DNA from 2 places in the Bacillus sp. UNC322MFChir4.1 genome. Region 2 is predicted to be linked to the other one. Evidence: riboswitches for the same ligand, from Rfam matches in the RefSeq annotation. Region 2 holds a riboswitch; the other holds the start of a gene.
What was found. Region 2 has a riboswitch for preQ1 ahead of BR72_RS17375 (QueT transporter family protein). Riboswitches for the same ligand answer to the same signal wherever they lie in the genome.

Region 1: another riboswitch for preQ1. It lies ahead of queC (7-cyano-7-deazaguanine synthase QueC); the one in region 2 lies ahead of BR72_RS17375 (QueT transporter family protein).

The regions. Positions count from the first base shown of each region.
Region 1 covers NZ_KN050809.1:254,933-258,464, reverse strand. The annotation lists gene BR72_RS18580 (DinB family protein) at 1-57, shown strand, start outside; gene BR72_RS27185 (DUF6254 family protein) at 186-302, shown strand; gene BR72_RS18570 (ATP-binding protein) at 313-1,521, opposite strand; PreQ1 riboswitch class I at 1,756-1,799, shown strand; gene queC (7-cyano-7-deazaguanine synthase QueC) at 1,896-2,558, shown strand; gene queD (6-carboxytetrahydropterin synthase QueD) at 2,558-3,052, shown strand; gene queE (7-carboxy-7-deazaguanine synthase QueE) at 3,045-3,532, shown strand, end outside.
Region 2 covers NZ_KN050809.1:25,169-28,700, reverse strand. The annotation lists gene BR72_RS17390 (DMT family transporter) at 1-494, opposite strand, end outside; gene BR72_RS17385 (reverse transcriptase-like protein) at 499-894, opposite strand; gene BR72_RS17380 (aldose 1-epimerase family protein) at 910-1,782, opposite strand; PreQ1 riboswitch class I at 1,951-1,995, shown strand; gene BR72_RS17375 (QueT transporter family protein) at 2,006-2,491, shown strand; gene BR72_RS17370 (ribonuclease H family protein) at 2,720-3,379, shown strand; gene BR72_RS25805 (zinc-finger domain-containing protein) at 3,393-3,532, shown strand, end outside.

The DNA of each region.
Region 1 (3,532 bases), 230 kb from region 2:
GAACAGCGTCATCTAACACAATTAAAAGAAGCGAAACATGCAATTTTACAAAGATAAAGTGAAACTTCCATCAGTTGATTAACTAGCTGATGGATTTTTTATCGTTTTTGTACCACTCAGTATATGTATATTCCTCCTTCATATGTTGGAACATATATAAGGACATCTGAAAAGGAGTTGAAATAATGGGAAATAAAAAACGGGAGCAAGAAAGGCAATGGAAAGCGCGAAAAGAACAGCCGCCGCAGCATGGGAAAGTGAAGGCTTTTGCGGAACTTGTAGAGGAAACGAAAAAAACGTGATGCACCTGCATCACGTTTTTTTCGTTAAGGGGAATGTAAGAAGAAAAGTTGTTCCGATGTTCTTCTTGCTAGAGATGTCAATCTTTCCGTTCATTGCTTTTATAATACTAAAGACAACCATCATTCCAAGACCTGTTCCCTTTTCTTTTGTAGAATAGAAAGGTGAACCAAGGCGTTTTACTTGTTCGGCGTCCATACCGATTCCTGTATCTTGAATATGTAATTGGATGTGTTTATTAGCAGGTGTTACAGTAACTGTAAGGTCCCCGCCATTTGGCATTGCTTCAATACAGTTTTTTATAATGTTTAAAAGGCATTGATTGAGCTTTTGTTTTTCTCCCATTATATAAAATGTTTTACTTTGTTTCGTATAATGTATACAAACGTTAGAAAGGTTTGCTAATGGAGTCATGAGCGTAATTGCATGAAGTAATTCTTCTTCCAACTGTAATATTTGGACTTTTTCAATACTTGGTTTTGCAAATGTTAAGTAGTCTGTTAATACATGGTTTGCTTGATCAATACCGCGCATAGCGATGTCTAAATATAACAGTTTTTCTTGTTCTGAATGGCTTTTTGATTGTAGCAATTGAAGAAATCCTCTTGTTGATGTAAGTGGATTTCGAATTTCATGTGAAATAGAAGCAGCCATTTCACCGATGAGTTGAAATTTTTCGGCGTTCACAAGTTCTTTTGCAAAACGGACTTGTGATTGTAAAACGTCCATTAAGTATAAAATTAAGATCGTTCCTATAATTGTGCATAACTCATATATAATAAAATAAGATGTATAGTCCTTTGGGTTTGGAACGATAGATAGAAAATAGGGAATCCAGCCAATACCGTAAATAAGGCTGTAGAAAAAAGCTAAATACATTTTTGTTTTGATTTTCCCTTTTATATATATTTTGTATGTAGTAAAGAGAAAAATGTACAAAATAATAGAGGCAATAAGTGAAGGTATGAAGCCGCTGCCGCCAATAAAAAAACGATAAAGGTTCATAACACCTAAAATGGCACCGCCTGCTATTGGTCCTCCCGATAATGTTCCGACAACGAGCACGATATGTCGGAAGTCAAATTGAAAACCGTAATCAACTTTTGCAGCAAATGACATACAAACAATAGTGATAATGCTGCAGGAGAGAATAAATACAAACGAATTGAGCTTTGGAGAGCGATTTCCCTTTTCACTCCAAAATGAGTGATAAATTAACATTGTAACTAAAATAAATAATATATTTATGAAGAGGTACATAATAAAAAGCTTCAGGTTAAAAACCTCCTTGTACCGAGAAATAAAAGGTTTGATATATAAAATTATCATACTATTAATATGGAAGAAAATGAAATGTTATTTTTTGAAAAAACAGAAAAAATAGACGTTTTTCACACATCTACTCGGTATGTTACAATGTAATGTGAAAGTTAAAGAAGACAATCCATGCCTAGCATGGGAGAGGTTCGCGAACTCCCTCTATAAAAAACTATGAAGAGAACAATATCCTTTTAGGTATTGTTTTGTTTTTTTTAGTATGACAGTTCAAGAACGCTCTTTCTTCTTGGAATCGAGAATAGAGGAGAATGAGTGAAATGAAAAAGGAAAAAGCAGTTGTTGTTTTTAGTGGTGGTCAAGATAGTACAACATGTTTATTTTGGGCGCTAGAACAGTTTGAAGAAGTAGAAACAGTGACGTTTAATTATAATCAACGTCATAAGCTCGAAATCGACTGTGCGGCAGAAATCGCAAAAGAATTAGGTGTAAAGCATACTGTGCTTGATATGAGTTTGTTAAACCAGCTCGCTCCTAATGCGTTAACGCGTACAGATATGGAAATTACCCATGAAGATGGCGAGTTGCCGTCGACATTTGTGGATGGACGTAACTTATTGTTTTTATCGTTTGCAGCTGTGTTAGCGAAACAAGTAGGGGCACGCCATATTGTAACAGGTGTGTGTGAAACAGACTTTAGCGGCTATCCAGATTGCCGTGATGTGTTTGTGAAATCGCTAAATGTTACACTAAATTTATCGATGGATTATCCATTCGTTATTCATACACCACTTATGTGGATTGATAAAGCTGAAACATGGAAATTGGCAGACGAACTTGGAGCATTTGAATTTGTCCGTGAAAAAACGTTAACGTGCTATAACGGAGTGATTGGTGATGGTTGCGGTGAATGTCCAGCGTGTCAGCTTCGCAGTGCAGGACTTGATAAGTATGTACAAGAGCGTGAAGGAGCGAAAGCATAATGACACAAGACTTCTTTGGATTTCGCATTGTTGAAAATTTACAAAAAATAGATCAGGACATTGAGCGTAAGCAACTAAAGTATCATAATAAGCGTGTTATGGTGAGCAAAGAATTTACATTTGATGCTGCCCATCATTTGCACTGTTATGAAGGGAAATGTAAAAACCTTCATGGCCATACGTATAAAGTAATTTTCGGAATTAGTGGTTATGTCAATGAAATTGGTCTAGCGATTGATTTTGGTGATATAAAGGAAATTTGGAAAAATGAAATTGAAATATATTTAGATCATCGTTACTTAAATGAAACACTTCCAGCTATGAATACAACTGCTGAAAATATGGTTGTATGGATTTTTGAGAAAATGGAAGAGGCGTTAACAAAAGGTGCCAGGCAAAATGAATATAAAGGGGCGCGTGTTGAGTTTGTGCGCCTGTTTGAAACACCAACAAGCTATGCAGAAGTAAGACGGGAGTGGATGATGGGTGAGTAACATTCCTGTGTTAGAGATTTTTGGGCCGACAATTCAAGGAGAAGGAATGGTTGTTGGGCAAAAAACAATGTTTGTTCGCACAGCAGGTTGTGATTATAGCTGTGCCTGGTGTGATTCTGCATTTACATGGGATGGTTCGGCAAAAGAGCAAATTCGTCAAATGTCGCCAGAAGAGATTTTTTCTGAACTAGTGCAAATTGGTGGAGAAAATTTCTCGCATGTAACGATTTCAGGTGGGAATCCTGCCTTGTTAAAGCATTTAGGGGCATTCATTTCGTTATTACAACAAAAGGGGATTCGTACAGCAGTTGAAACGCAAGGAAGTAAGTGGCAAGATTGGTTACTTGCTATAGACGAAGTAACAATTTCGCCAAAACCACCGAGCTCAACAATGATAACGAATTTTGCTATGTTAGATTCTATTATAGATAAGTTAGATGGAAAAAATATAAGCCTAAAAGTAGTTGTATTTGATGATCA
Region 2 (3,532 bases):
ATGTGTGCGGCAAATGCTACAGCACAACCTAAGATAAGAAAATCTCCCAAATTAAATTGAAAAGCGTCTCCAGCTGTTAATAGAAATAATCCAATTGTAGCCGCTGTAATTCCAAGTACGATAAATAGATTCGCTTTTTGTTTTAAAAAGATAAACGATAAAATGGGTACCATGACAATGCTGAGCCCTGTTAAAAACCCGGCCTTAGAAGAGGTTGTATACAATAAACCAAATGTTTGTAATAAATACCCGACAAATAAAAAGAATCCTATTATCATACCAGCACCACTACTATAGCCTACGTGTTTAATAGGTATTTTTCTCATAGAAATGAGCTGAATGATCAATAAAATTATTCCAGCTAATAAAAAACGTACACCATTAAAAGTAAATGGCCCGACAAATGACATGGCATTTTGAACAACAACAAACGTAGCTCCCCAAATGAAAGCAACAAACAATAAGGCGAGAGGCGCAATCCACTCTTTTTTCAATACACTACCTCCGTTCATTTTTTTGTATGGCTTTTCGTGCTAATTCGTCGGCTGCTTTATTTTGACTGCTTGGAATCCACTTTATAAAAAAGAGATCAAATTGCTGGATTATTTTTAGTGCTTCATCTAAAAGTGGTGCATATAATGGGTTTTTTACATATTGTTTTTCAACCGCGCGTTCTACAAGTTGTGAATCTGTTCGAAACGATACAATTTTATAATTATGTTCGGTGCAATAATTTAATGCAGTAAGTAATGCGTGATACTCCGCTTCATGGTTGCTCATAACTCCAAGCGGAACAGTCAGCTGTACAGGCGGTTGAATCCCTTTAATAAATACCCCAGCGCCGGAAGGGCCGGGGTTTCCTTTTGATGCACCATCAATGTACACTTCAATCAAACTGAAACCCTCCAATTAACCGATTGTAATACTATAGCAACATGTAAATGTTTCATTCGCTTTTAACATTTGAATTCCTTTTTTCTCTTTGAATTCGTTTGCCGGTTCTAATTCATCGGCGATGCCATACCAAGGCTCAATACATAAGAACGGTGCATCTTTTCCTGGTGTCCATACACCGACAAATGGGAATCCTTCAAATGATACTTTGACAAATTTATTATGATTGTGAGAACGGATAGTAATTTCACTTTTGCGCATATTTTCAAATATAAGCGCATCGTTTTGAAATAAATCATACGTAAGTGGAAGTTCTGTTGCTTCTTCTGCTACTACGAGTTTTTGTTTAGAAAGAAACGGTCCTTCTAATACACTTGCTTCTAGACGCTCTGGAGTACCGAAAGATAAATAGTAGTCTGTGAAAGATTCATTTGGTAATAATGGACAATTAAAACCGGGGTGTCCTCCAATTGAAAAATACATTTCTTCCGAGTTAGAATTGAATACTTCGTATGTTACGCATATAGATGTTTCATTTAATTCATAAGAAATAAGCAATTCAAATGCAAATGGATAGTTTTGTAAAGTTTCTTCATTACTAGTTATTGCATATGTAATTTTTGATTCATCTTGTTCTTTAATCGTAAATGTTAAATCTCGGGCAAAGCCATGTTGTGTTAATGAATACGGTTTACCATCAATATAATATGTATTTTCTACTAATCTTCCGACGATTGGGAATAAAATAGGTGCACGTCTTCCCCAATACTTTGCGTCTCCTTGCCATAAATATTCGGTAGAATCATCTTTTAAGCGAATGCTTTGCAGTTCTGTACCCTTTTCAGAAATCGACACGATCATTTTTTCGTTTTGAATCGTTGTTGCCATGAACAAACCTCCTAAATCTTTCATGTTTTTTATTATACGTCCTCTAAATAGAAAAGGACAGTGTATGAGCACCCTTTTGTACTTTATTTATTCATAAATAAAGTAACGATTTTTCTATATTGACTTGGACTCGAATAATAATTATAATTTAATTTTGTTTATTAAAATATTGACGTGGTTCGTAACCATCCCACGTAAAAAAACTAAGGAGATCGATCGTATAATGAAAGTTAAAACACTTGTTGCTAACGGTATTTTAGCGGCACTATATATTGCTGTTACTATGCTTATTCAACCTTTTGGTTTTACGAATATTCAATTCCGTATTTCAGAAATGTTTAATCATCTTATTGTGTTCAATAAAAAATATATTTACGGAATTGTGTTAGGTGTATTTTTAGCAAACCTCTTTTTCTCACCAATGATTGCATATGACCTTGTATTTGGAGTGGGGCAATCTATTATCGCCTTACTTTGTACAATTGTTTCAATGCGTTTTATAAAAGGGATATGGGGTCGTATGATCTTTAATACAGTGGTCTTTACAATTACAATGTTTATCATTGCAATTGAACTCAATCTTGCGTTTGATTTACCATTTTTGTTTACATGGTTAACATGTGCGATTGGTGAGTTTGTTGTAATGGTAATCGGAGGGCCTGTTATGTATTTTATTAACAAACGAGTACAGTTTGAGAAATTTGTGTAAGATTCATTAGAGAGTTGTTCACTTTATTGTGGCAGCTCTTATTTATTTTTCTCGTGTTATTTTGCAGCATATAAATCGCTACTACGCGCGGTTAAATACACTCATCCGCTTTATGGAGATAAATGAATTTCGAATAGAATACGGTCCGCATAGACAAAATAGGATAAAATAAGAGCATAATATTTAGTATGAATGTGCATGGGTTTTGCATATTAAAGGGGGAGCATAATGAAATATAAAATTACTTGGTTATATCGAACAAAACAAGGTTTAGAGACTAACCTAGAAACAGATTTTCTTCGTTTAGAAGAGGCAATACAGCTCGCTGCGGATTTTGAAAAAACAGGGAGAGCAAAGGAATTGTTTTTTCATGATGAAATGGGAGTAGAGTGGACGTTAAAAGAAGTTAAGAAACTAAGTAAACAAGTTGAAGAAGAGCCACAAGATCTTACGCTGTACTTTGATGGAGGATATGATGTTGAGACAAAAGAAGCGGGTGTAGGGATAAGTATTTACTATAAGAGACAGGGAAAATCGTATCGAATTCGCCGCAATGCTTACATAGAAGGAATTGATGATAATAATGAAGCGGAATATGCAGCGTTATTATATGGAATGAACATGTTAGAAGAGCTAGGGGTTAAGTATGAATCGGTGATACTACGCGGTGATTCTCAAGTGGTTCTTCAACAATTAGCGGGTGAATGGCCGTGTTATGAGGAACATTTAATTCATTATTTAGATCAAATTGAACGAAAAGCAAAACAGATGAAACTAAAACTAGTATGTGAACCGGTTTCTAGAAAGCAAAATAAAGAAGCGCATCAATTAGCAACACAAGCACTAGAAAGAACGGATATTGATAGTCATAAAGAAATAACAGAATAGGAGTGTAGAAGGAGTGAATCGTAAGCAGCTGATTAACGAGGTGAACGATTTATTAGAAACATATTGCGATGGTTGTTTTTTGCAAAAACATTTTCGAAAAGAACAGAGTAAATATTATGCTCACTCCTTCTGTATTCGGCAATGTACGATTGG